3 regions of the Alteromonas sp. M12 genome follow, and region 3 is predicted to be linked to each of the others. Evidence: predicted binding sites of a transcription regulator. Region 3 holds the regulator's gene; each other region holds the start of a gene.
What was found. The regulator LexA, encoded in region 3, represses DNA repair genes until DNA is damaged. The targets are predictions, from matches to a motif close to TACTGTATNNNNATACAGTA.
Positions count from the first base shown of each region.

Region 1: uvrD (DNA helicase II) is a predicted target of LexA. The motif match lies at 5,165-5,184, and genes of this name have one in related genera.
Region 2: recG (ATP-dependent DNA helicase RecG) is a predicted target of LexA. The motif match lies at 2,912-2,931, and genes of this name have one in related genera.

Region 1 covers NZ_CP144164.1:431,492-441,499, reverse strand. Annotated here, with positions in the region: gene lysA (diaminopimelate decarboxylase) at 1-637, shown strand, start outside; gene dapF (diaminopimelate epimerase) at 769-1,599, shown strand; gene VUI23_RS01805 (DUF484 family protein) at 1,596-2,294, shown strand; gene xerC (tyrosine recombinase XerC) at 2,297-3,193, shown strand; gene VUI23_RS01795 (HAD-IA family hydrolase) at 3,257-3,979, shown strand; gene cysE (serine O-acetyltransferase) at 4,234-5,016, opposite strand; gene uvrD (DNA helicase II) at 5,233-7,401, shown strand; gene VUI23_RS01780 (diguanylate cyclase) at 7,419-8,663, shown strand; gene rarD (EamA family transporter RarD) at 8,679-9,578, opposite strand; gene VUI23_RS01770 (DUF3010 family protein) at 9,866-10,008, opposite strand, start outside.
Region 2 covers NZ_CP144164.1:310,001-320,008, reverse strand. Annotated here, with positions in the region: gene VUI23_RS01330 (class I SAM-dependent methyltransferase) at 1-605, opposite strand, end outside; gene recG (ATP-dependent DNA helicase RecG) at 598-2,673, opposite strand; gene VUI23_RS01320 (mechanosensitive ion channel domain-containing protein) at 2,974-4,296, shown strand; gene VUI23_RS01315 (peroxiredoxin-like family protein) at 4,358-4,987, opposite strand; gene trmH (tRNA (guanosine(18)-2'-O)-methyltransferase TrmH) at 5,383-6,069, opposite strand; gene VUI23_RS01305 (RidA family protein) at 6,117-6,503, opposite strand; gene spoT (bifunctional GTP diphosphokinase/guanosine-3',5'-bis pyrophosphate 3'-pyrophosphohydrolase) at 6,515-8,632, opposite strand; gene rpoZ (DNA-directed RNA polymerase subunit omega) at 8,741-9,010, opposite strand; gene gmk (guanylate kinase) at 9,117-9,761, opposite strand; gene cyaY (iron donor protein CyaY) at 9,842-10,008, shown strand, end outside.
Region 3 covers NZ_CP144164.1:4,826,634-4,836,641, reverse strand. Annotated here, with positions in the region: gene plsB (glycerol-3-phosphate 1-O-acyltransferase PlsB) at 1-2,318, opposite strand, end outside; gene VUI23_RS20785 (PEP-CTERM sorting domain-containing protein) at 2,742-3,602, shown strand; gene lexA (transcriptional repressor LexA) at 3,771-4,394, shown strand; gene coxB (cytochrome c oxidase subunit II) at 4,890-6,035, shown strand; gene ctaD (cytochrome c oxidase subunit I) at 6,047-7,636, shown strand; gene VUI23_RS20765 (cytochrome c oxidase assembly protein) at 7,649-8,218, shown strand; gene VUI23_RS20760 (cytochrome c oxidase subunit 3) at 8,230-9,123, shown strand; gene VUI23_RS20755 (DUF2909 domain-containing protein) at 9,149-9,358, opposite strand; gene VUI23_RS20750 (SURF1 family protein) at 9,380-10,008, shown strand, end outside.

The DNA of each region.
Region 1 (10,008 bases), 620 kb from region 3:
CGATATAGTGCCATTCGTAGATGCACTAGACAGATTGTTATTACTGATTGATGAGCTGGCCGAACTGGGTATCACCATCAGTCACCTCGATGTCGGCGGTGGTTTAGGCGTGGCGTATAAAGATGAAACGCCGCCCCATCCCGATCAGTACGTTGAAGCACTTATGACGCGCATGCAGCAGCGCCCAGAGCTTAAGCTAATATTTGAACCTGGACGTGCGATTATGGCAAACGCAGGTATTCTCATCACCAAAGTAGAATTTATTAAACAAGGGGAAGAGAAAAACTTCGCCATAGTAGATGCCGCAATGAATGATTTAATTCGTCCAGCACTTTATTCAGCTTGGCAAAACATCATTCCTGCGGAACTGAGTACAGGCAAGCCTAAGGCAATCTATGACATCGTTGGTCCAATTTGCGAAACCGGAGATTTCATTGGTAAAGACCGAGAGCTGGAAATTGCTCCTAACGACTTGTTGGTTGTGCGCAGTGCAGGTGCTTACGGTTTTGTGATGGCGTCAAATTACAACAGCCGTTGTCGTCCAGCTGAAATAATTGTTGATAAAAACCAATTACATTTAGCACGTGAACGAGAAGTGTTATCTGACCTGTGGAAGGGTGAACACGTTATTTCGTAGCGATAACATGTAAATTAGTTACCTGAATTTACGTTGTTTTTAGTGTGTGTCGCAAATAGACTGCAAAATAGCTATTTTGGTCGCCGCATATGTAGGTTAATATAACCGTAACAAAACTTTTAGTAGTAATAATGCAAATTCAATTTTCTAAGATGCATGGTCTTGGCAACGATTTCGTCGTTATCGACAATGTCACGCAAAATGTATTTTTTTCGAAAGATAAAATTCAGCAATTGGCTGATAGAAACTTTGGCATAGGCTTCGACCAACTGTTGTTGGTTGAACCGCCTTATGATCCGGAACAAGACTTCCACTATCGTATTTTTAATGCCGATGGTTCGGAGGTTTCTCAGTGCGGCAATGGCGCAAGATGCTTTGCAAAGTTTGTAAAAATAAAGGGGTTAACTAACCGTAATAAAGTGGTGGTTAGTACTAAGTCTGGCAAAATAGTGTTGTATCTTGAAAAAGACGGCCAAGTCACCGTAAATATGGGACGCCCGATTTTCGAGCCAGCAAAGATACCTTTAAAAGCCAATAAAGAAGAAAAAATTTATTTGATTCGAGCACAAGAGCAAACCTTTATGGTTGGGTCGGTGTCAATGGGGAATCCCCATTGCGTGCTTGAAGTTGATGACGTGCAAACTGCAGATGTAGAAAACATCGGCCCATTACTTGAAACCCATGACAGATTTCCTGAAAACGTCAATGTTGGGTTCATGCAAATAATCAACGAAAATCATATAAAACTGCGAGTACACGAACGCGGAGCAGGTGAAACTTTAGCTTGTGGAACGGGTGCTTGTGCAGCAGTGGCAATTGGTCAGATTCAAGGTAAACTAAGCAAAGATGTACAAGTTGACCTACCCGGTGGTACATTAAAAATACGTTGGCAAGGTAAAGACAATGTATTAAAAATGACTGGTCCTGCGGAACATATTTTTGATGGAACCCTCATAATATGAGTGATACAGCACAACAACAGGTAAATAGGGAAATGCTAACTAATTATGAAAAAGTGGCAGACGTCGTTAGCGATAAAGACGTAAAAGACTACTTGTTAGAGAATCCTGATTTTTTTGTTGAGTATCCAGAATTGGCGGAAAAACTCGTCATTTCTCATCAACAAAAAGGCAGTATTTCTCTGGTTGAGTTGCAATCAGAACAATTACGCAAGAAAAATCGCGAATTGTCCCACAAGCTCAATCAACTCATTTCGATAGCAAAGCAAAACGAACAAATATACCGTATTTATGCAGATTTGAACCTTCAATTACTCAGTTGCCGATTTTTTAGCGAAGTCCAAGATGTACTTGAAGATGTTATGTGCCAAAAGCTACGATTATCTGCAGTCACGTTAAAATCGTTCAGCGGTGCCCATGCGTTACCAGAGATTCAACGCAAATTATTTATCGAAAAGCGTTTTAAACAAGACTGTTTTTTCTTCGGCCGCTTAAGCCAACATGAAAAGCAGTTGCTGTTCAAAGAAGGAAACGTTGAATCTGTCGCTCTTATGCTGCTAGGTGAAAAAGGCGAACTAGGCATTTTAGCCATTGGCAGTAAAGACCCAAGTCATTTCAATCCAGATATGGATACTTTACTGATAACTCAGTTGCAACAGTTCTTAAACGTACTGCTGCCAAACTTGGCTGGATATTAACCATGGACGCTCCAGCCTTAGACCACTGGCTGGAAAAATTTTTTTCGTTCATAAAATACGAAAGAAACCTTTCACCCAAAACAATAGAAAACTACCAGCGACAACTGCACTCGATAAGTGAACAGTTAGACATATCAAGTTGGTCTGAACTAACTACTCATCATATTAAATCTATTTTGAGTCAGACTAGACGCAAAAATTTAGCCCCGCGCTCAATTGCATTGCGTTTGTCTGCATTACGCACGTTTTGCCAATTTCTAGTCGCTCAGAGTGTACTCAAAACTAACCCAGCGAAAGCCGTACAAACACCTAAACTTGGCAGGCCACTGCCGAAACACTTGAATGTAGACCAAGTTGGCCAATTACTGGAAATAGATCCTGAATCAGTGTTGGCGGTGCGTGACCGAGCAATGATGGAGCTAACGTACGGTTGCGGATTACGTTTAGCCGAATTGTCTGGCTTAAACTTGCAAGACATAGTCACCAAAGGTCAAATTAGAGTATTCGGTAAAGGTCGTAAAGAGCGTGTGATACCGGTTGGTAAGACAGCCATAACTTGGTTAAATAAATGGTTGGCGGTACGCAGTCAAATGACTCCCCCTGCCGACGAACAAGCGCTGTTTGTTAGTATGCACAAACGCCGCATAAGCCACCGTCAAATTGCCAAGCGAATGCAATTATGGGCACACAAACAACATATTGACCAAAAAGTAAATCCACACAAGTTGCGACATTCTTATGCCACTCATATGTTAGAATCCAGCGGAGATTTACGCGCAGTACAAGAGCTACTAGGTCATGCGAATTTGTCGACCACCCAAGTGTATACACACTTGGATTTTCAGCATTTATCCAAGGTGTACGACAACGCACACCCTCGGTCGCGAAAAAACAAATAGTAGTCAGACTTCCAGTATTGACGAATAAAAAACATTTTAAGGTTGAAGAATAGGTATTCCTGAATGAAATTTTATCGGAATTTTTCCCCAATAAAAGCCATTAGTTTTGATTTAGATGATACGTTGTATGACAACTATCCCTTTATTATGGAAGCTGAAAGAAAGCTACTTAGCTATTTGTCTGCTAGCTACCCAAAAACATCAGAGTTTTCCTACCAAGATTGGCAACAATTCAAACTAGAACATTTACAAAGTCAACCTCAACTGGCCTCAGATATGGGGGCTTTACGCAAACATACATTACAAACAGGATTACAAAAAGCGGGTTATCAAGATCACCATCTCAGCTCCGCGGTGGATGACTGTTTTGATTTCTTTTATCACCATCGCAGTAACTTTCAAGTGAACCAAGAAATATGTGCCTTGTTGTCTAAGTTGGCTAATAAACTCCCTCTGGTTGCTATCACCAACGGTAACGTGAACCTGCAACAGATTGGTATTAGTGAGTATTTTAGCCATTGTTTTAAAGCCAATTTGGAACGGCCGATGAAGCCTCACGATGCGATGTTTACGCTGGCAAGTTCAACATTGAAAGTAGCTCCCAAAGAGATTCTACATGTGGGTGATAACTTAGAAAAAGATGTGATGGGCGCAATCAATGCGGGCATGCAAAGCGGTTGGTACGCCTACAACCGGAAAATGCATTTAACTCAAGAAAAGACCACAGTCCTTCCTCATGTTCAATTAGATGATTTGGAAGAGTTAAATTTATTGATTGAAAACTAAATACGGACAGTTCGCTCTTATAACACGAGCCTAAAGCACTCGCCTACAGATAAATAACCAAATACATTTTCGCCTTTGTAGCACGGGCTTCAGCTCTCAGTAAACAATTCAACCAATCCACGGCATAAGTACCGTGCTACTAATGTCTGTAGCACGGGCTTCAGCCCGTGGAAAAGCGATGACAAACTCGGCCTAAAACCCCCGCCTACAGGGGAATAACGAGACGCTTTATGGTCGACTTATCTGCCCAACCATTAATCTTCGTAAATATTTTGGTTCATTGTTTCACAAGGATTAGGACAACTAGGTACACCGACAATTTTCGCAGGCACTCCTGCAACTGTAACGTGCTTAGGTACGTTCTTGAGAACCACACTACCAGCACCAACTTTAGCACCTGCACCAATCTCTATATTACCGAGAATTTTGGCCCCTGCTCCCACCATGACGCCCTGGCGTACTTTAGGGTGACGATCGCCGGACTCGTTACCAGTTCCGCCTAACGTGACGGATTGTAGAATTGAAACATGATCCTCCACAACGGCTGTTTCACCAATAACAATACCAGTTGCGTGGTCAAACATTACGCCTTTGCCAATCACTGCGGCAGGGTGGATATCAACACCGAAGACTTCGGAGTTTCGACTTTGCACAAACAGGGCTAATTGCTTACGGTTTTTGGCCCATAAATAATGGGATAATCGATAAGCCTGAATCGCTTGAAAGCCTTTAAAATACAACAATACAGTGAGAATTTTATCTACTGCAGGATCTCGGGTTAACACAGCTTCAATGTCTTCGATTGCTGACTCTACAATTTCGGGACTCAATGTATAGGCTTGATCAAGCACTTCGCGAATAGCGAGCGCGGGCATAACCTCATCTTGGATTTTATTGGAAAGAATAAAGCTCAAAGACGTCTCAAAGTTGTGGTGAGCGAGAATACAAGCATGCACATAGCTGGCTAAGAGAGGTTCGCTTTCCACTAATTCTTCAGCTTCAGCTTTTAATCTCTTCCAGAAATTATCGATTGGCATCTAGTTCTCCTCAATTGAATTCTACCCAAACGTAGGGTAAGTCACTTTTGTCTTATGTTAGTTTATTAGAACGGATGTGCGGGCAAAAACGTTCAAATACAAGCTCAGTTTGCATATTGCTGGGTAAAAGTCACAAAACCAGCCCTTTCGATGTATAAAAACACAGTATAACTGATATACTTCGTCTATTAATCAATAAATTTAAATAAGCTTGTTATGGATGTATCTCGACTTTTAGACCAACTTAACGATAAACAACGTGAAGTGGTGGCAGCACCCCCGTCCGATATGTTGGTTTTAGCCGGTGCCGGAAGTGGCAAAACTCGAGTGCTTGTGCATCGTATCGCTTGGTTAATGGAAGTTGAGCAACTTGCTCCTTTTAGCATTCTTGCCGTGACATTTACCAATAAAGCAGCCAGAGAAATGCGTGGTCGAGTAGAACGTTTAATGGGTTCAGGATTGCACACTATGTGGATTGGTACCTTTCACGGACTCGCCCATCGACTGCTTAGAACTCATTTCAAAGAGGCACGCTTACCTGAGAATTTTCAGATATTGGACTCTGATGACCAGTATCGATTAGTTCGTCGGGTGATTAAATCGCTTAATTTAGATGAAAAGAATTGGCAACCTAAATCGATTCAATGGTACATCAATGGCAATAAAGACGAAGGCCTGCGACCTGAGCACATAGATACTCAGGGTGATCCAACCAAACAAACCATGAAAGACATATACCAAGCTTATCAACAAACCTGTGATCGCTCAGGCTTGGTAGATTTTGCTGAGTTATTGCTGCGCGCCCATGAATTGTGGCTGAACAACCCCGATGTACTCAGACATTACCAAAAACGTTTCCGCACAATTTTGGTCGATGAATTTCAAGACACTAACAACATCCAATATGCTTGGTTGCGCATTTTGAGCTGTGCAGACAACAACATGATGATTGTAGGTGACGATGATCAATCCATATACGGCTGGCGTGGCGCCAATGTGGAAAATATTCAGCACTTTTTGCGGGACTTTCCTAGCGCCAAGACAATTCGACTAGAACAGAACTATCGCTCAACAGGCAATATTCTCAAAGCCGCTAATGCGGTGATAGATAATAACCAAGGGCGACTAGGCAAAGACCTATGGACTGAAGATGCCGAAGGCGAAGCCATTTCTATGTATGCAGGCTTCAATGAACTGGATGAAGCTCGATTCATTGTGGCACGGATTAAGGAATGGAGCGACAAAGGTGATGCGTTAGCAGATTGTGCCATTTTGTATCGCAACAACGCTCAATCCCGGGTTATAGAAGAAGCTCTGTTACAGGAGTCGGTGGCGTATAGGATATACGGCGGATTACGCTTTTTCGAACGCCAAGAAATCAAAGATGCCCTAGCCTACCTAAGGCTGATTAATCAACCAATAGATGATGCAGCTTATGAGCGAGTTGTGAACACGCCAACTCGTGGGATTGGAGATAAAACCCTTGGATTAATTCGAGAAACAGCCCGTAATGAAGAGTTATCAATGTGGCAAGCCACCAATGACATGCTCCGTGAAAAGCGTTTTTCAGGAAGAGCTGCCACCGCACTTCAGCGCTTCGTCGAGTTAATATTGAAGTTACAAGTTGAAGTACAAGAATTTGAATTAGACCAGCAAGCTGATCATGTCATCAAAAATTCAGGCCTATTTGCTATGTATCAGGCGGAAAAAGGTGAAAAAGCCCAAGCTCGTATCGAAAACCTTGAGGAACTCGTGACCGCTTGTAAGCAATTCGAAGCCCCTGAAGAGGCTGAAAACATGACTCCCTTATCAGCGTTCCTAGCCCACGCATCATTGGAAGCAGGTGAATCACAAGCCGATGCCCACCAAGACGCCGTGCAAATGATGACAATACATTCAGCAAAAGGCTTGGAATTTCCATTAGTTTTCTTAGCCGGTGTTGAAGAAGGTATGTTCCCCAGCCAGATGAGCCATGAAGAGCCCGGGCGCTTAGAGGAAGAACGCAGACTTTGTTATGTCGGTATGACCCGTGCGATGCAAAAACTATACATGACTTATGCCGAATCAAGACGGTTATATGGTCAAGATAAATACCATACACCATCACGTTTTATCAAAGAAATTCCCAGTGAATGTATTGAGGAAGTGCGCCTGCGAACAACCGTCAGCCGCCCGATTCAAAACCGCTTTCAACCAGCAACATCGCATATGGCGTTTGAGTCTACCGGTTTTCAGCTAGGGCAACGGGTCAAACATAGTAAGTTTCAAGAAGGAACCGTTTTAAATTACGAAGGAAGCGGTGAACATGCCCGAGTTGAAGTGAATTTTGACAACATAGGGACAAAGTGGCTAATGTTGGCCTATGCTAAATTGGAAAAAATTTAAAACGAACTGAATTGCCAATGAAATTTAAGGTTCTGTTAATAGAAGATAGTGAATCAAGTGTGCGCGTGCTCAAGCGTGTCATTGGCAAAGCTAACTTAGATGTAGTGTTAGCCAATACGTTAGCTCAAGCGAAAATCATTTTTGAAACTACATCACCAGAGCTTTATTTGTGCGCGGTTGTTGGCTATTCCCTTCCCGACGCTCCTCATGGACAGGCAATTAATTTCACCATAGATGCCTTTATTCCTACCATTGTTATAACCGGTGGTGTTGAAGAGGATGTTCGCGAGAATATTTTAGCCAAACCTGTAGTTGATTATATCCCTAAGCAAAACGCACAAATGTTCGAATATCTGAGCCGGCTATTAATCAGATTAGAAAAAAACAAACAGATTGGGGTGTTATTGGTAGATAAATCTAGGCGCGATCGCAATAAGCAATCTTCATTGATAGCCCGGCATAACTTCATCACTTACGAAGCCTCAAGCGCCGAACAAGCACTAACCCTGTTACAAAGACACCCACTTATAAAATTGATGTTAGTTGAAGAACAATTGGCCGATACGACAGGGTTGGAATTAGTCTCAGAAGCCAGAAAACTTTACGATAAAGATCAATTAAGCATTATTGGTTTGTCAACGAACATGAGCGCTTCGTTATTAGCTCAATTCATAAAGAGTGGCGCGAATGATTTTTTACGAAAGCCTTATTGTCACGAAGAATTTTTTTGCAGAATCGTACAAAACGTCGAACATATCGAGCAGATAGAAGCCATTAGACAAGCGGCCAACTCAGATTATTTAACCGGACTCCCAAATCGCCGGCACTTCTTTAATAAAGTTAACAACACCATCCACCGTGGACAGGCACAAATGTCGTTAGCTTTAATCGACTTGGACAACTTCAAATTAATTAACGACTCTTTTGGCCATGACTTCGGAGATGTAGTGCTAAAAGAAGTTTCAAAGATAATTGTTCGCCACTTTTCATCTTTTCACTTCTCACGTTTCGGTGGCGAAGAGTTTTGTATTTTTATGGCGAATGTCGACCATGCTCATGCAGTTGAACTGCTAAATGCTTTTCGCGAAGACGTAAGTAAAAAAATAATAAAGAGTAAAGGTATTAGCCACTCATGCACATTGAGCGTTGGAGTGACGAGCCGCGCTAGTAAAAAAATAGAGTCGATGTTAACCGTAGCTGACGAACACCTTTATAAAGCCAAGGCCCAAGGTCGCAACCGAGTGATTGGCGACCTTGACTAAAAGCAGGGATAATTGTTACCCCCCCATGCATTTCAAAGATTTACGATATGCCCGATAAGAATCAAAGCTAAAAATCACTAAAGCTAACCAAACAAATCCGAATGTGACTAAACGCGCCTCATGCAAGGGCTCGTCATACAAGTACACAGCCAAAATAAACATAATGCTAGGGCCGATATATTGGAAAAAGCCCAATGTAGAATATCGTATACGGCGAGCAGCCGCGGTAAAACATAATAAGGGTGCGGTTGTAATAATTCCTGCCCCTATTAATAATGCGTTTAGATCTGCATCATTACTGAATAGGTTACTCATTTGGGAAGCAAAAAACAGCCAATAGAAGATGGCAAATGGCAACATCATCATGGTTTCGATTAACAGTCCTGGCAAAGAATCTACTGCAACTTGCTTTCTGAGCAATCCATAAACACCAAAACTAGATGCCAGTAGCAAGGCAATCCAAGGTAGTTCCCCATAGGAAAACAGTAAGATTAAAACGCCGAAAAGTGCAATCGCCACAGCAATTTTCTGCATTCTCCGTAATCGCTCCCCTAAAAACATGCGACCTAAGAAGACATTAAGCAAAGGGTTAACATAGTAACCTAGGCTAGCATCGAGTAGATGACCATTGTTGACAGCCCAAATAAACAACAGCCAATTCCCAGCTAACAGTAATCCCGATATCAATAAAATTTTAATTACTCGTGGATTTTTTAATGCAGCTTGAACTTTTGGTAGCTGCTTTAAGGCCAATACTAAAACCACTAATAGCAGAGCAGACCAAATCACTCTATGTACGAGGATTTCTGCCGCAGGCATCACCATCAGCATTTTGAAATATAGTGGAGCAAAACCCCACATGGCATATGCAGCGACGGCGAAAATAACGCCTGCTTTCAACGATTTATCAGACATGAATTTACAACAACCAGAAAAATGAACTCGAAGTTTCGAGCGAATAATAACAAAACGTCAACAACGATTTGATTACAAAGAATTGAATATATGACGACAACCAACAATATGACACGATTTCACAATTAACATTAGGCCGCAATGCGCTTTAAAAGCCTCGGCGATATTAAATAAGCTTGCGGATATTTTATAGATCAAACCTGCAAGCAAAGAATCATTAAGATCCTCCGCGTAGATTTAATACCGACGTTTTTCGAAATCAATTTGAATCGCGAAATTGATTGATTTTATTCTACCGGTTGTTGTTCCATTCCGTACTTTTCTTTCATTAAGTAAGCGAAAGCGGTGCTAAAGGCCACTTCCTGAAACATTTTCAAACCTGTTTCTGAAAATAGCACGGGAATTGGATTACGTTTTAAAATTTCTTTGA
Region 2 (10,008 bases), 500 kb from region 3:
TCGACTCCCAGCAACGTTTGGAACAAGCGCATTTCTTTTTTCACTAGCGCCGATTTTTTGCGATGGGGAAACATAGGGTCCAAATACACCACATCTGGTTGTGTATTTTGCCAACTCGCCATAATTTCCGTCGCTGTGCCGCGCAAAAGAGTCATTCGTTGCGGTAGCCAATCACTCACCAGTGGTTGAGATTTAGCTCGCTGCAAACCATCTTCTAATAAGGCAGCTACTTCTTTGGATCGTTCAATCATATCTACGTGGCAACCAAAGCTTGCCAATATAAATGCATCTCGGCCTAAACCAGCGGTTGCATCTAAAATCCGCGGAAAAACATTTCCTTTGATGCCCACAGCCTTTGCTATGGATTCTTTTTTAACACTGGTTTGTTGTCGTCTGAAGGTCAATACATCAGATGCAAAGTCTACAAACACCGCGCCCAATTTGGGTTCATCCAACTGTTTAAGGGCCAAATAGTGTTGATCTAATACTAGCGCTAATCCCTGAGTTTGCTGATTATCAATCTCCAATCCCCAGTTTGTTTGCCAAATAACAGCTTGTTCCTGTAATTGTGGATTTTCCGGTTCAGTTAATATTAGCTTAAGCATGGCCATAACGCTCTTTATGTCCTAGCCAGCGATTAATGATGGCTTGAGATTTTGACGGATAATGTTGCCACATATGAGAAGCAATATTTTGAACTTGAGGGATGAGTTCGGCATCTCTAATTAAATCAGCAATTCTGAGATCCGCCAATCCAGTTTGCTTAGTACCAAGCAACTCCCCCGGCCCTCGTATTTCAAGGTCTTGTTGCGCAATATAAAAACCATCATGGGATTCACGCAACACTTTTAACCGTTTGCTCGCGGTTTTCGACAATGGACTTTGATACATCAACACACAATGACTTTCCACTGAGCCCCGCCCTACTCGCCCTCGCAACTGGTGTAATTGTGCTAAGCCAAGCCGCTCGGGGTTTTCAATAATCATTAAACTAGCATTAGGTACATCGACCCCCACTTCTATTACGGTTGTGGCCACTAATAAGTCCAATTCACCTTGCTTAAATTGCTCCATGATTTGCTGCTTTTCTTGCGATTTCAGGCGGCCATGCACCAGTCCTACCTTTAATTCGGGTAAAGCGGTATGCAAGGCAATAGCTGTGTCTTCTGCGGCCTGACACTGCAACACTTCTGACTCATCAATAAGGGTACAGACCCAATAAGTTTGACGCTTCTGGTTAACTGCAGCGTTACGCACTCTTTCAATCACTTCACCTCGGCGCGTATCGGGTAGCACAACTGTGGTGATTGGCGTGCGCCCTGGGGGTAGCTCATCAATTATCGAGGTATCAAGATCCGCATACGCTGTCATCGCCAAGGTTCGTGGAATAGGGGTTGCGGTCATAATCAGTTGATGGGGAAACGCCCCCTGTAGCTCGCCTTTCTCTCGTAACGCCAAACGCTGGTGCACACCAAATCTATGTTGTTCATCGACAATAACTAAGGCAAGTTTATGATACTCAACCGCTTCTTGGAAAACCGCATGAGTACCTATGAGCATATCAATCTGACCATTTTTCAGTTCAGTTAATACCGATTCTCTGGCTTTCCCTTTTAACTTACCGGCCAGCCAACCAATTCGAATATTAAGCGGTGAAAGCCAATCACTAAAGTTATTGGCATGTTGTTCTGCCAGCAGCTCAGTGGGTGCCATCATTACCACTTGGAAACCTGCACCTATAGCAGACAAAGCTGCCATTGCCGCCACCAATGTTTTACCAGAGCCCACATCTCCCTGGACTAACCGCATCATTGGCGAGTCTTGTTGCATATCATGCTGAATTTCATCTACCACACGGGATTGCGCGTTGGTTGGAGTAAAGGGTAAGTTTCCTAAAAACTGGTCGATTAACGCTGTAGAAATCGGAATCGAAAAAGTTTGTTGGCGCTTACTTTGTTGGCGAACCTTTAAAACGCTTAAATGGTGAGCTAGTAGTTCTTCGATGATCAAGCGTTGCTGAGCTGGATGTTTGCCTTCCTCTAATAGCGACAAGGCGACATCGGGAGGCGGCCTATGGACGAGCGATAGCGCATCGACTAGGCTAATTTGTGCCGCGTAAAGATTATCAGGCAACAGTTCCGCTAGACCACCCTGTTTCAGTTTAGTTAAAGCTTGCTCACTAAGGTTACGCAGCGTGATTTGCTTTACGCCTTCGGTGGTGGGGTACACTGGAGTAAGTGATTCTTCCAACTCGCTGACGGATTCATCACGTTTAACGCGATATTCAGGATGCATCATTTCTAAGCCGAATTTGCCTGCCCGCACTTCGCCGAAAGCACGAATCGTGGTGCCTTTTTCTAAACTGTTTTTTTGTGCTGCCGAGAAATGGAAAAAGCGTAAGGTAAGGGTGCCAGTATTGTCACTTACTCGCACCACCAACATCCGTTTTCGGCCAAATTGCACATCACAAGACATTACTTCCCCTTCAATGCTTGTGTGCAAAAAGGGCTGCAAATCGCCAATGGGGTAGATACGCGTGCGATCTTCGTAACGAAGGGGCAAATGGAACAGCATGTCCTGAATGGTAACTAACCCAATTTTTTCGAGCTTTTCAGCAACTTTGCTGCCTACACCTTTTAATTCGGTTAATTTTGTTATTGCCAGAGATTGCATCTGAGCCTTTTTATTCAGAACGAAACAACCTGTTATTTTGCCTTACAGCCAGCAGAATACAACTATTCTGAAGGCTAAAAATACAAAACCTTGGACAAAGCCGCTGCCCGCTGATATTTAAAGGCTTTTAACCTATCTAAAATACACGAAGTTTCACGCTTAAGATTGCTTTTAACATGAACACCGACCTGAAATTGGATAAAAACCAAGTCTATACTTAGTGCAATTATTCCGAACCAACTATACGAATTGACGGTATTGGTTCATAGTAAGTTTAGAAATTTGAAAATGTGAATTGATATGAACCTAGAAACCATTTCCACCCAAGCTGATCAATTATGGTTAGTTATTCTTAGCACTTTAACCAACCCAAATACTTATGCTCAAGTTTCCATAGTGCTGTTTGTCTACTTATTGGCTTTTTGGTTGGCTCGCAAAATACGAAATGCGGTAGGACTAACTCACTACGAACCAGACTCAAGCGCTCACCCTATGCGTAAACTCGCCTATCGAGTGGGTTATTTAGTATATCCATTGATTGCACTGATTACCTTAAAAGTGATTATCGAAACAGTCCACAATGCAGGCTTTTCAACATGGCTTTTGGATACAGCCTTGACCATTGCGGTTTTACTTTTCTATTACTCAATGATTCGCGTGTTGGTTGTAAATACTATCGCCGCGAAACTATTCAAGTGGGTGGGATTACCGATTTTACTGCTGCATTTAACCGGCTCACTTAGCACTGTTATTGTTGCACTCGAAGACATATCTCTTACCTTAGGTAACGTTAATATCACCGCATACGGCGTGGTCAGAGTGCTGATTTTCGGTGCAGTGCTATTTTGGCTAGGACGCGCATCTAATAGCTTTGGCAAAGACATCATTCGTAAACAAGAATCGATAGATATCCGCACTAGAGAAGTTTTTTCGAAACTCTTTGAGGTCGCGGTATTTTGTATTATTGCACTGTTATTGTTAAATGTGATGGGCATTAATCTAACTGCGCTTGCCGTGTTTGGCGGCGCCGTCGGTGTAGGGTTGGGTTTAGGTTTACAATCCATCGCTTCGAACTTTATTTCAGGCATTATCATTTTGCTAGATCGCTCGTTAACCGTTGGCGATTTTGTGGAAATGGATGACGGCAGTAAAGGATTCGTCCGTGAGTTCAGAATGCGATACACGGTTCTAGAAACCTACGACGGCAAAGACATTCTGGTACCCAATGAAAAATTCATTTCCAATTTAATGGTCAATTGGACTCATAAAGATCCTAAGCAGCGTTATCGAGTGGATTTTTCAGTGCCATACGCAACAGACATACGCTCGATGGTAGAGTTTATTAAAGTGGCAGTGGCCGAACATCCTTCTGTCATCAGCGGCCCGGACGTACCATTTGAAGAACGCCCAGATTGTGAAATTGATAGTTTCGGGGACTCTGGAGTAAACATGTTTGTGGAATTCTGGATGGAAGGCATCGATGATGGCAAAAATCGCGTTGGCGGGGATTTGATGTTAATAATCTTTGAAACCCTTAGAGAAAATGGCATTGAAATACCATTCCCTCAACGTGAAGTTCGGATCCTCAACGAAGAGACATTCAGTGTCAAAAGTTCAAGTTAGAGAATAACTGAGCCCTGTTCAACTTTAACTGTTTGAAAGGGCTCACAACTTAAGTAAGTATTTACAAACTTAGTTTGGCTGCTTGTAAAAGCAGCTCTGCAGAAGGTCTTACTTTAAAGTTTGGATTAACATAGTTGAATTTGATTAAGCCTGTTTTGTCGGTAATAAACACTGAAGGAGCCGGCAATACCGCCCGTTCACTGTCCGCATCTTCGGTTAACACTATGTTGTTTTTCTCTTTGTATTTAGATTTTGTTTCCGCAGGTACATAAAAACCAATTCCAAACCCTTTGATGGCCTGTAAACTTTCGTCTGATAACAACTGCACGGCAAATTCAGTTTCTAGTTTTTGTTCTTGTAAACGTGTTGGTGATTCGGGCGATATTGCCAATATTTGATAACCTAAATCAACCAAAGGTTGCTCGATATCTTTGAGCTCTGCTAATTGACGGCTGCAATAGGGACACCATCCCCCACGATAGAACAATATAATCGTCGGTTTTTGCATAATCATCGCCTGCAAACTAACCGGCGCACCAGTCGCAGTGCGCAGTGTCACATTGGGAATAGTTTGGCCATTTAATAAGGGAGTTACATCTTCAGGGGATTCCGCGATCAAAGTTCGGTCTAAGGCAAACAGCTGTGTTGCAAAAAGCGTAAGAAACAAGCCGATTAGGTAAGCGGATCGCATAGTAGGTTTCCTTTTAAAGTATGTTCGCAAACATAACAATGTAGCATGGGATTTATCCCATGGAAATATTTAGGTCGGATGATAGCGCGGGGCTAAAACACCCGCCTACAAGAGAAACCCGTAGCATGGCCTTTAGGCCATGGAGGTCGGAAGATAGCGCGGGGCTAAAGCAACCGCCTACAACAGAAATCCGTAGCATGGCCTTTAGGCCATGGAATATCATAGGATAGCGCGGGGCTAAAACACCCGCCTACAACAGAAATCCGTAGCATGGCCTTTAGGCCATGGAATATCATAGGATAGCGCGGGGTTGAAACACCCGCCTACAACAGAAATCCGTAGCATGGCCTTTAGGCCATGGAGGTCGGAAGATAGCGCGGGGCTAAAGCAACCGCCTACAGCTTTCGGAATTGCAATGCTTGCCACCAATCATCGTCGGCGACAATACTTCCTTGTTCATCAATATGTGGGTATGGCAGTTTTTTTTCGTCGCATAATTTACGAAAGTCAGGATAACCCCGTTCGAATAACATTTTTTGGCAGTCTGATTCATCAAGGTGCTGCGTATCATACATACCGGCAATTTGCCGTTGCCGCTGCGCCTCATATAAAACCAGTGCAGCTGCTACACTGACGTTGAGGGATTGAACCATTCCTACCATAGGAATGACAATCTCTTGATCGGCTAAATCGATAGCTTGTTGCGTAGCACCGTGCTTTTCTTGGCCTAAAATTATCGCTGTTGGCTTGGTATAATCGACGTCGCGAAAATCTACGGCCTGATCAGACAAATGGGTAACCAACACCTGCATTTTTTGCTCTTGCAAATGAGAAACTGCATCACCAATGCTATTGTGGTTTTCCATGTACACCCAATTTTGGCTGCCCATTGCGGTGCCACCACGTAATTCTTTTGTTTCATCATCCCAAACGGCATGCACTTTATGAATGCCTACCGCATCACAACTTCTAATCACTGCGGAAACATTATGGGGCTTATGAACTTGCTCCAAACATACGGTTAAGCTAGTTTGTCGCTTGCTTAAGACATCACGAATTTTTTGATAACGTTCTGGTGACACTGACACTAAAAAACCTCTAACTGAAAGCCAAACTTTCTAAAGCAATATCACTCAGGCAATTCCATAATGCCGTCGATTTCAATTTGTGAACCTTTTGGTAGTTCTTTTACACCTATAGCGGCACGAGCAGGATATGGCTTTTTAAAATACTGGCTCATCACCTCATTGACGGTGGCAAAATTAGATAAATCGGTTAGAAATATATTCACTTTAACCAAATCATTAGTAGTACCACCAGCGGCTTCACACACTGCAGTTACATTTTCAAATACCTGAATAGCTTGTGTTTTAAAATCGTCAGAAACCATTTCCATGGTCTCTGGAACCAAAGGAATTTGGCCAGATAAATACACAGTTGTGCCAGACTTTACAGCTTGACTATAAGTCCCAATAGCTTGAGGGGCCCGGTCAGTATGAATTACGGACTTTGACATAATTATTTACCTTAGTTGTGTCGAATTTGACTATGACGTGAGACTTTTTGCACTTCCGGCATGGAGCGAATTTTGCGCATGACCTTAGCCAGATGTACACGATTTTTTGTGGTTAACTCAATATCAATGTAATAAACATTGCTTTCTTTTTCTTCTGTTTGTAAACCAATAATATTTGAATCACAAGAAGCAACGGCATTGGTTAACGTAGCCAATGTGCCTTGATGATTAATTAGCTCTATTCTTACCGACGCTTTGAATTCACCTTGAGCTTCGCTATCCCAATGCATTGGTAAAACACGTTGAGGCTCTTCTTTACTTAACTTACGAATGTTACTGCAACCTACCTGATGGATAACCATGCCCCGACCAGGACTAAGAATCGCGATAATTTCATCATCGGGAATCGGGTAACAACATTTGGGGTAGGTCACTAACAAGCCTTCAGTGCCTTTAATCGCCACATTACGGCCTTTATCTGGCAGCTCTTCAGACTCGCCCAACAGTCGTCGAGCGACAATGGCACTGAGTTCATTACCTAAACCAATATCTGAAAGCAATTCGTCAAAAGAGTCGTGTTTGGTTTCAGCCACAACACGATCTCTATCTTCTTGCGGAATATCGTCTAATCTTCTCGCCCCTAAAGCATGTCTAAGTAAACGATTACCCATACTGATGGCTTCTTTGGACTGCTGCCGCTTGAGGTAGTGGCGTATGTTAGAACGGGCTCTGGCACTGACCACGAAATTGAGCCAGTTGGCGTTGGGTTTTGCTCTTGGAGAGGTAATTATTTCCACCGATTGACCATTTTGCAGTGGCTTATTAAGTGAGTAGTTACGTCGCTCTACTCGCACACCCACACAAGAGTTACCTACATCAGTATGCACTGCGTAAGCAAAGTCGACGGGCGTGGCTCCCATGGGTAATTCGATAATTCGGCCGTCTGGTGTAAACACGTATATTTCATCAGGAAACAAATCGGTTTTAACGTTTTCAATAAATTCAAATGATGAACTTGCACTTTGTTGCAGTTCTAATAAGGATTGCATCCATTTGCGTGCTCGAACTTGCGCCGTAGTGCCTTGCTGCGTTTCACCATCATCTTTGTAAATCCAATGTGCGGCGACGCCTTTGTCAGCCATCTGATCCATTTCAGCAGTTCGAATCTGAATTTCAACAGGAATACCATGAGGTCCAATCAAAGAAGTGTGTAATGACTGATAACCATTTGTGCGTGGAATGGCCACGTAATCTTTAAAACGACCTTCAATAGGCTTATACAAACCATGCATAGCCCCTAACCCGCGATAGCAATTATCGACAGAGGAGACTATCACCCGAAACGCATATATATCCATGACTTCGTTGAACAACAATTCTTTGTTCTTCATTTTCCGATAAATCGAATACAAATGTTTTTCGCGGCCAATGACTTGCGCATCAAGACCATGGGCTTTTAAACGAGTTTCCACTTCATTGCGGGTATTTTCAATGATTTCTTTGCGGTTACCGCGAGCCTGTTTAACGGCCGCCGAAAGAGCTCGATGACGCATCGGGTACATGGCTTGAAAACCTAAGTCTTCTAGCTCATTTTTAATATCGTGGATACCGAGTCGGTGAGCAATAGGCGCATAAATTTCGAGGGTTTCTCTGGCAATTCTGCGACGTTTATCTGGTCTTAGCGAACCTAAAGTGCGCATATTGTGGGTTCGGTCTGCGAGTTTAATCAGAATGACCCGGATATCTTGCACCATCGCCATCATCATTTTACGGAAATTTTCGGCTTGTGCTTCTTGTTTGGTACTAAACTGGATTTTATCCAGCTTAGACACCCCTTCCACTAAATCGCCAACAGTTTCACCAAATGCTTCAACCAGATCTTCTTTGGAATAATGGGTGTCTTCTATCACATCGTGTAATAACGCAGACTTGATGGTTTCTTCATCAAGGTTCATGTCGGCAAGTATGCCTGCAACGGCAACTGGATGGGTAATGTAAGGATCACCGCTGGAACGCATTTGTCCATCATGTGCATCTTGGGCTAAAACGAAGGCAGCCTCAATCCCCTTGACCGCGTCTAGAGGTAGGTAATCACTTAATTTGTTTTTAAGGCCTTCGAATAAATACACTTAACACATGCTTTTAGTTGACTTAGGAGTTAAGAATACGGAGATTTTGTAAGCTTGTCAGCCTATAAGTTTGTCCTGAACTCATATGAGTTCAGGATTGGCTTATTTTTACTCAGACAGGATGTTAGCAACTGACGAGAATTCAGCTTGATCGTGCTCTTGTTGGTCACGAATTGCTTCAGCTGCAATTGTTGAAGCATCAACAAAACCTTCTTCAATTTCACGAAGAGCGATTACTGTGGGCTTATCATTTCCCATAGGAACATGAGCGTCTTTGCCTTCAATAGCAATCTGACGTGCGCGCTTAGCAGCAACTAATACTAAATCGAAACGATTGCCAATTTTGTCTACGGCATCTTCTACTGTTACACGAGCCATATATTTCTCCGAGGTGGTCGATATGTCTAAAGGTGTTCAAAAAAAGGTCGAGTAGTTTACGTTTTTATTGGTCTAAAGGAAAGATCTTTCACGATCATTAGACTGTTTATTTTCCGAGTAAATCAGCAAATAAGCCAGCATGCCGAATTACTTGCTTCTCTTTTCGTAGTCTGCGAGCACTTACTATCGCATCTAACTCATTTAAAGCTGATTCGAAATGATCGTTGACGACAATAAAATCAAATTCATGATAATGGGAAATTTCTGACTCCGCTTCTTGCATTCGCTGCTCGATCACCTCTTGAGAGTCTTGATTGCGTTGTGTAAGACGACGGAAAAGTTCTTCTCGAGACGGTGGCGCGACAAAAACCGTCGCAGTGTCAGGAATTTGCGCTTTGACCTGACGCGCTCCTTGCCAGTCAATATCTAAGAAAATATCGGTACCTTCTTTGAGGGTTTTTTCTATTACCACTCGCGACGTACCGTAATAATTTCCAAATACTTCAGCCCATTCGAAAAAAACCTGCTGTTTGATCAAATCCTCGAACTCCTCTCTTGAGACGAAGTGATAGTGTTGACCATCGACTTCTCCGGGTCTAGGAGCGCGGGTTGTATGCGAAACTGAAACCTGCAGTTTATTACTATGCATATTCGACTCACTATGCCTTTCTATTAGCGCATTAATGAGACTAGATTTACCTGCTCCTGAAGGAGCGGCCAAAATAAATAAGTTACCGGGTGCTTTTGCCATAAAATTTAATAAAATAACTGTCGCGAATTTTTAGCAATGTTAACATATTCTGACTTATTACCTAACTAGCGAATCACAAAATGAATGACAGCCAGTATCACCAACTTGTAGATGACATGTTTATCCAACTGGAAGAAGCGTTAGATGCCTGCGAGGTGGATATCGACTACGAATCAGCAGAAGGAATTTTAACCCTAGAGTTTCAAAATAAAACCAAGATTATTTTGAACAAACAAGCACCTTTGCA
Region 3 (10,008 bases):
TGATTTTCCTTAAGTGCATTAACAAAGGTTGCTAACACGTTTTTATCGAAAAATTCAGGTGAACTAATACCATGGAGTGCGGCTAATCGTTCTGCAAATTTAGCACTTTGACGTTCTAATGCGGCACGACTCATTTTCTTTTCTTTGGCTAACAAAGATAACACTAGCGCATAACGCTGCAAGGTTTCTTGCACGCAGCGATTTAGCAACCACAGCGAATAAAAAGACTGCGCTGTTGGATGTGCAGGCGCCAAATTACCTCCGACGGTGACTATCATGCCCATTTCCAACATGCTTTCAATCAGACCTTCCACGTATTCCTGTGCTTGCTCAGGAGACATGTAAAGAAACCATTCACGTTGTAGCATTGGATACAAACGCATAATCAGATCAAGCAGCTTAGTTTTTTCGATTCCATTGTGCGCAAAAACGATAGCGGCAATTAATCCAGGAATGGCGAACAGGTGCAAAATATTATTGCGATAGTAAGTTAAGGTAACGGCATTGCGCTGCTCTAACGAAATAATCTTGCCAAAACTATCTTCAGATACATTCATTTTCCCTAGTTTCAGGGTTTGCTCTACAATTTCATGGCCGTTTTTGTCTGGTAAGCTAACCAGTTCACTGTAGGGGGATAACTTTAAGAGGTGAAGATAATCGTCGACTGCCTGCTCTAACTCTTTTTGGCCCATCGCGTTTTTCTTGGCAGAGAGCAAACACAATGCACACAGTGACATACCACTAATGGCTGCCGTTTGGTTGATTCGTACCATCACTTGGTTAGCAAGAATATTGACAGTGGGAGTAAGCCAACTGGGTTTTTTATCTACTTCACTATTTTGGGCGTCACGCCAGTTAGGTACTTGTTCATCAAGGAAGTTATTGAGCTGTATGGGTTCGCCAAAATTAAGAAATCCGTGGCCGTAATTCTTTAACTTTCTAACCACTGAAAACAGTCCAAAAACAGATTCTTTTTTCTTGGTATTGCCCTTTAGCTCACTTAGATAACTGCCTACTTCCATGACGTGTTCATATCCAATGTAAACCGGAACTATACTCACTGGACGATTCACTCCTTTGATCATCGCTTGTAACGTCATGGCCAACATACCCGTTTTCGGTGGTAACAACCTTCCTGTGCGGCTGCGTCCGCCTTCGGCATAATATTTAACTGAATACCCTTTGTTGAATAATAGCTCTAGATATTCACGGAACACGCTAGTATAGAGTTTATTACCGGCAAAACTGCGGCGTAGAAAGAAAGCCCCACCCTTTCGGAAAATCCCGCCCACAGGCCAAAAGTTTAGATTAATACCTGCAGCGATATGCGGTGTCACTAACCCTTGATGGTAAATTGCGTAGGTTAACAGCAGATAATCCATGTGGCTGCGGTGGCAGGGAACGTAAATAATTTCATGGCCATTTTGTGCCAATTTTCTCACTTTGTCGGCGTGGCCAACTTCGATCCCATCGTATATTTTGTTCCAAATACGGGTTAATACCCTGTCTCCAAAGCGGATCAAACCTTCACGATAATCTGCAGCAATTTCGTTTATATAAGATTTAGCGTTTGCTTTGGCTTTAGACAAAGGAATTTTCTTTTGTCTAGATTCTTCGTTGATTGCATTGATAACTGACACAGAACCAAGAATCGAATTGTATAACTCTTGTTTTTCTAACAGCATTGGGCCGTTAAATGCTTGTCTTTTGCGGTGAAAGTGGGTGCCTGCTAGGCGAATTAATTTGTGCGCGATTTCAGACTCAGTACCAGGTAATTTGGTCATGTCTTTAGACGATACAGCTTTACTATAAGACACGAAATTATCGCGACCTAAAAATAACACGATAAAAAATTTGCGTAACCAACTCGGTGATGCCTTGTCGGCTAACAGATCTGCTAATCCGTTGGATTTTCTGCCTGGTGCGCGACCCCAAAAAACAGTAACCGGCACAATTTGTAAATCGAGATCTGCGTTGTCTTTGTGAAGTTGAAATAAATGGGTTAAATCTGCTGCTATTTTGGTTCCTTTGATCTTCCTACCAATAACAGATTGAGGTTGCTCAAGAAATACACTGGCGCTGTGCTCTTCTCCACCTATGAGAATTTTCTTGGTAGGGCTGGGTAAGTCCACTTTCTTAGTCGACATTTTAAGCGCAAGTTGGTCAGTAATAGAGTGAGTTCTGAGCAAGTAAACTATAGGTTTACTTTTATCTATACCCAGCTCACTTTCAATGTCTGTTGGAATACTATTGACTTTGACCAGCCATTTTACGGGAAAAGCAAAAATCGAAAGCAGCAAATTATGCAGCCAATCCATATTATATAACACCTTGAGGTTTCGAAATCGTTAAAAGCATAGCATGAAGAACGGAATTCTGTTCATGTTTGCACACCAAAACACGCAGACTAACGACTCTTGAGTCGTACTGCTATTTTATATTGTTAGCGCATCTAAAGTCATCTTGTTTAGTAGCATTATCATATTTCAAATCAATTTCTATTAACTTCGCAATTGTCAGAAAATACTTCCGGTAATAAAAATATCCAATATGAGGTTTGGCTTAATATTTTGTCAGTTAATTTTACACATCAAAGTAGTGATTTAAATTCATTCAATCTAACTTGCTGAAAAGTATTGAGTTTACATTTAGGCATAAAGTGTGCTTACTTTTTGCACAGTTGCAGGATGTATCTATAAAAAGATTCAAAAATTGAGTTCCTAATAATGGAGAAAGGGTCAATGAATAAAAAAATGATAAAAAGTGTAAGTTCTTTGCTTTTAACAGGAGCACTCGCATTTTCTTCTACTATTTCTAACGCAGCAGAGATTCTAGTAGTCGATGAGGGAGGTCGTTTATCCGGCGGTGGTTGGACAGACTTATTCCAAACTACTTTTGGCGATAATCTAACAGTGATTAATAGTTGGGGTGTTGCGCCAACGGATATGTCAGCCTATGATATTGTATGGGATGGCGGATTTTTATCTGATCCAGGGGCAGCCATCGGTCAAAATGTTATCGACTTCGTTAACGGCGGTGGTGGTTTCTACGGTCAAACTGAACGACCTTGCTGTGAAACTCATAATGATTGGGTACAAAATATTTTCTCAACGCTTACTGGTGATGTTGCGATGCAGTTTGGCGGTGCAGGTGATTCTACTTCAAGCGAAACAGGTACTTTCCTAACACCTGATACGACTATTCTGGTTGGACCTAACGATATTCGTAATACGACATTTGATATCGACGCACCTGGACAATTATTTGTATCAGATCCTTCTAAAGTGTTTGCAGCCCAAGTAGCTGCAGACGGTTTTAACATTGGTGTTGCTTATGCCACGTCTGATTTAGTAAACAATGCAGGTCGTATCGTAACGATCAGTGATATTGACTGGCTAACTGGAATTTCTACAGAAGAAGCGCTTGCTTTAGAAAATATTCGTTCGTTTTTATTAGCGGGTGAGTCACTTCCTCCTGGTTGTGGTCAAGACCCAACTTTGCCTGAATGTCAGAACCCAGGTGTACCTGTTCCTGAACCTTCAACATTAGGTGTGTTGGCTTTAGGACTATTCGGTTTGAGAATGGCTTCACGTAGAACATAATTAATTCGATATATTTGTTAGAATATAAGAGGTTACTTTTAAGTAGCCTCTTTTTTTGTATCAATTTAATTTATTCTTAGATTAAAACATCAATCAACAAACAAAGTTTGTTTTATCTTCGTAACTGTATATACTAACAGTTAAACTGTATAGAAAAACAGGCTGTTTATGCGTCCACTAACTCCACGACAAAGCGAAATTCTCGAATTAATTAAAGCCACTATGTTGGCTACAGGTATGCCACCTACCCGTGCTGAAATTGCGCGACAATTAGGTTTTAAATCAGCTAATGCGGCAGAAGAGCACTTAAAAGCTCTGGCGCGTAAGGGGGTCATTGAAATTCTACCTGGCACATCTAGAGGGATTAAACTTAATGTTCCCCTAGAAGATGATTTGGAAGAAGTTGGCTTACCTTTGATTGGCCGTGTTGCTGCGGGTGAACCTATACTGGCGGAAGAGCATGTTGAATGTCATTACAAAGTCGATCCTGATCTATTTAAACCCAGTGCCGATTTTTTGCTTAGAGTAAGCGGTATGAGTATGAAGGATATCGGCATTTTGGATGGTGACCTGCTGGCAGTTCATCGTACAACCGATGTTCACAATGGTCAGGTAGTTGTGGCAAGAGTCGATGAAGACGTTACTGTTAAACGTCTTGAAAAGCGTGGTAGAGAAGTGATTCTGCATGCTGAAAACGATGAATTTAACCCTATTAAAGTGGATCTAGCGTCGCAACCTTTTAATATTGAAGGTATTGCTGTGGGCGTTATTCGCAACGCTGATTGGATGTAATTACGCGGTTGATTGCAAAGTTCTTTAAAAAAGGTGACCTATTTGGTCACCTTTTTTATTATTTTGAATGTTAGTTTTCTAAAACTGCGAACCACGATTTCTCTATTTTGTATTCTGCCAGTGAATACATTTTCTGTTCAAAAAATATCCTAAAAAATCCATTTCAGAATGTCTAGTTATTCTCCGAGCGAGCATTTTTGTTTTTTGCGGATGGAAAATTACCGATTTTAATATCTTTAGTAACCAAAGCTATTTGCAATTGATATAAAAAATAACTTTTTTGCCTATTTTGATTGAAAATCAACCGGTTGTTTATAATTTTAACAAAAAACACTAGACGTTAGACTTTAGTTGAGTAATTCTTATACTAGTTTTTACAGCTTCATAACATTTAGATCCCAAGTCATTTACCATAGCTGAGTTTTTTGCGGTTGTTTACTCTGCTTTGCTCCTTTGGGAACGGCTTAAATCAACAGGAGGTGTTGAGTGAAAAAGATATGGTCCGGCATATTGGTAATACTGACCAGTCTAATTGCATTTACAGTATCTGCAGATTCGACTTCGACTGCTGATCAGTATCAATTGAATTTGCGCAAAGGTGCGACTGAAATCAGTGGACAAGTTTATGATCTGCACATGCTCATGTTTTTCATATGTGTAGTCATTGCAGTATTAGTGTTTGGTGTCATGTTTTGGAGCATGATTTTCCACCGTAAATCTCGCGGTGCTAAACCTGCTAACTTTCATGAGAGTGTGAAAGTTGAAATCGCTTGGACAATAATTCCTTTTATCATTCTTGTCGTAATGGCATTCCCAGCGGCTAAAACCTTGATTGCAATGGAAGATCCCGAAAACTCAGAAGTAACTGTTCTTGTTACTGGGTCTCAATGGAAATGGCATTACAAGTACATGGAAAACGACGTTGAATATTATTCTGTGATGGCAACTCAGCAAGAACAGATAAACAACAAGTTTGAAAAAGGCCATAACTACCTCTTAGAAGTTGATCGTCCTTTGGTTATTCCAACAGGCAAAAAGGTGCGTTTCTTGGTTACCTCGGATGATGTGATTCATTCTTGGTGGGTTCCTGACTTTGCCGTTAAAAAAGATGCTAATCCCGGTTTTATCAATGAAGCCTGGGCAAATGTGATTGAACCTGGTGTATACCGTGGTCAATGTGCAGAGCTTTGCGGGAAAGATCATGGATTCATGCCAATAGTTGTGGTAGCCAAAGAACCCGCTGAATATGAAGAATGGATAAACACGCAAGAAGAAATACAGCGCAAAGCGAAAGAAGAAGAGCAAAGATTGTTGGCCATGAATATGAGCATGGAAGAGCTAATGAGCACTGGTGAGCAAGTATATATGCGCGCTTGTGCAGCTTGTCACCAGCCAAATGGTCAAGGTTTGCCAGGGGTCTTCCCCGCATTGGCTGGAAGCCAAATGGTTCTGGCTGATATGCCTGCGCACATTGAAATCGTTGTAAACGGTAAGACGGGTACTGCCATGCAAGCTTTTGCAAAACAATTAACTATGAGTGAGCTGGCAGCAGTTATCACTTATGAACGTAATGCTTGGGGTAACAATACCGGTGACATGGTCCAAGCTAAAGATGTTAACGCCGTAATTACAGGTCAATAGGAGGAGCGGTTATGAGCACAGCGACGACAGAACTAGATCACGATGACCATCACCATCATGCTCCCAGCGGCATAAAACGTTGGTTATTTACTACGAACCATAAAGACATAGGTACGCTGTATCTGTGGTTTGCATTCATCATGTTTTTAACTGGTGGTGCCATGGCTATGGTAATTCGTGCTGAATTATTTCAGCCTGGATTACAAATAGTTGAACCGAATTTCTTTAATCAGATGACGACAGTCCATGGACTTATCATGGTATTTGGGGCTGTTATGCCTGCATTTACCGGATTAGCCAACTGGCTGGTTCCGATGATGATTGGTGCGCCGGATATGGCTCTACCAAGAATGAATAACTGGAGCTTCTGGATTTTGCCAATGGCATTTACCATTTTGTTAGCTTCGTTGTTTATGGAAGGTGGCGGTCCAGCATTTGGTTGGACTTTCTATGCGCCCTTGTCTACAACATACAGTAATGACACCACAGCGTTATTCGTTTTCTCGGTCCATATTATGGGGATTTCATCCATCATGGGAGCGATTAACGTCATTGTAACTATCTTCAACATGCGAGCCCCTGGCATGACTTGGATGAAGATGCCGTTGTTCGTGTGGACATGGTTAATTACTGCATTCTTGCTGATCGCCGTTATGCCTGTTTTAGCGGGTGCGGTGACCATGGTACTAACCGATAAGTTCTTCGGCACTAGTTTCTTTAATGCTGCTGGTGGCGGTGATCCGGTTATGTTCCAACACATATTTTGGTTCTTCGGACACCCTGAAGTTTATATTATGATTCTTCCGGCATTCGGTATTATTTCCGCAATTGTGCCGACCTTCTCCCGTAAAAAACTGTTTGGTTACGCGTCTATGGTATATGCAACTACGTCAATTGCGTTGTTGTCTTTTATCGTTTGGGCGCACCACATGTTTACCACGGGGATGCCAGTGGGGGCCGAGCTGTTCTTTATGTTCGCCACTATGCTGATATCGGTGCCCACAGGGGTGAAGGTCTTCAACTGGGTAGCCACTATGTGGCGGGGTTCCTTGTCATTTGAGGTGCCAATGTTGTTTGCCTTAGCCTTTATTGTGTTATTTACCATTGGTGGTCTTTCGGGCTTGATGTTGGCGATAACACCTGTGGATTTCCAATATCACGATACCTATTTTGTCGTCGCTCACTTCCATTATGTATTAGTAACAGGCGCAATATTTTCGATTATGGCAGCGGTCTACTATTGGCTGCCTAAATGGACTGGGAAGATGTTCGATATCACATTGGCTAAATGGCATTTCTGGTGTTCATTGATTTCCGTTAATGTTCTGTTTTTCCCCATGCACTTTGTTGGTTTAGCTGGCATGCCTCGTCGTATTCCGGATTATGCACTGCAGTTTGCTGACTTCAATAAGTGGATAAGCTTAGGTGGTTTTGCATTCGGTTTATCGCAACTGATATTCCTAGCACTTCTTATTAAAGCCTGTCGCAAACAAGGTGAGCCTGTATCTGACCAGGTGTGGGAAGGTGCAGAGGGTTTGGAATGGGAAATCCCGTCTCCAGCTCCTTATCATACATTTGATACGCCTCCTGTTATTAAGTAAGCGTGATTTGACATGACTGAGCGTTCAAACGACAACCAATCTAACAACGGCAAACTGGCTTTAAAGCTGGTTGTTGTTGTGATTGGTATGTTTGGTTTCGCATTTGCATTAGTCCCTCTTTATGAGGTTTTTTGTCAGGTGACGGGAATTAACGGTAAAACCAGTGATACAGCTGCTGTATACGAATCAATCGAGATAGATCGTTCTCGCACGATTAGCATTGAGTTTATTACCCGAACCAATACTGGAATGCCTTGGGAATTCAGGGCTCAAACTCGTAAGGTGGAAGTATATCCAGGTGAAATGAATCAGGTGGATTTTTACGTTAAAAATACCACCAACAAAGACTATGTGGCACAAGCTGTTCCCTCTGTTTCACCGGGCACTGCCGCTCTGTATATGAATAAAACCGAGTGTTTTTGCTTTAATAATCAGCCTCTTGGTGCTGGCGAAGAAGCAATAATGCCGATGAAGTTTTATGTTGATCCGCAGCTTCCAAAAGATATTAAGTTTTTTACCCTTCAGTATACCTTGTATGACGTAACGGCAAGTGCCGAAGGCGTTGCAATGAATCAAGGATAAAAGGAATCAAAATGGCACAACAACAGCAACAACAAGTGTACGAAAAATATTATGTTCCAGACCAAAGCCCTTGGCCGATTGTCGGCGCGGTAGCATTATTTCTGATTGCCTTTGGCGCAGGAAATTTTGTGGTTGAACAAACCAAAGGTGAAAGTGGTTATGGTGGCTGGATTCTGGCTGCCGGAATTGTAACTTTGCTGGTCATGTTAGTGGGATGGTTCAGAAACCAGATTCACGAATCTATGTCAGGAATGTACAGTGCTCAGTTGGGACGCTCTTATCGACAAGGTATGGCGTGGTTTATTTTTTCTGAAGTCATGTTCTTTGCGGCTTTTTTTGGCGCACTATTTTATGCTCGCGTAATCGCTATGCCTTGGCTTGATGGGGCTGGCAACAATGCCATGACTGCCGAGGTTCTTTGGCCTAATTTTGAAGCAGTTTGGCCGTTGACTAAAACCCCTGGTGGCGTTGAGACAACCGCGATGGGCTGGATGGGCTTACCTCTGTACAACACTATTATTTTGTTGATTTCCTCAGTCACCTGTCACTTTGCTCATGTGGCGCTAGAGAAGGAACAGCGCGGCAAGCTAATTGCGTTTTTAGGAGGGACTATCTTACTGGGTTGTTTCTTCTTAACCCTGCAGGTTGAAGAATATGTGCACGCATATCGTGAAATGAACCTGACACTGCAATCAGGCGTTTACGGCAATACATTCTTCTTATTAACTGGCTTCCATGGAATGCACGTTACTTTGGGTACGATCATTTTAATTGTCTTGTTTTTAAGGGTATTAAAAGGTCACTTTACGCCAGAGAATCATTTTGCATTCCAAGCCGGCAGTTGGTATTGGCACTTCGTTGATGTAGTCTGGGTTATGTTATTTTTCTTTGTATACATTCTGTAGATTTACGCTCACGGTTCTGCGTCCCTTAATAGGGGCGCGGATTCGGTGTTATCAATCCAGTTGCCACAGCCAATAATAACAAAATCACTATAATTGCAGAGGTCATCACCCTGCGGCCAATAAATTTACTCATAGGAGGCTGGTTAGGGTCGTTTTTTAACATTATTATCATCGCGCGAAAAAGATTGTAGAGCATAAACAGTAATAAACCGCCGACTAATAATTTTACTATCAAAATCGATCACTCCTCAAAGTTATGGCCAATAGACCGGATATTCCCAAGCATCCTTACTTTGCCACATTTTTCATTCTGTTGGCAGTTATAATCTTATGCTCTCTGGGAGTATGGCAACTGCAACGAGCTCACTATAAAGAGGCGCGTATACAACAAATTGAGCAACGTAAAACCTCTAATCCATTAAATATTGAAGATCTTTTAGCGCGTCAAGATAAGCGAGATTTACCCCTTCAATTTAAAGGTAAAATGTTAGTCAACAAGGTTTTTTTGCTTGATAATCGAATCGAGAATGGACAGGTTGGCTACCACGTTTTAATTCCCGTCAGAACCGAGTTTGGCGATGTGATAGTTAATTTGGGCTGGGTGAAAGCTGGTCAATATCGCGATCAATTGCCACGCTTTGATTTACCTGCCTATGAACAAGTATTTTATGGTACTAGCTCTGTGCCTTCAGTGAACCCAATGGTCACAGAAACTGCACAAATGGATGATAAATGGCCGGTGTTGTTGCAAAGTATTGATTTAGACTTGATCGCAAAATTTACCGGAACACAGATTTTACCCGTGGTTTTGCAGTTAGATCCTGAGTTCCCCATTGGATTTACCCGAAATTGGGTTGCTGTGGTAATGGCGCCCGAAAAACATTA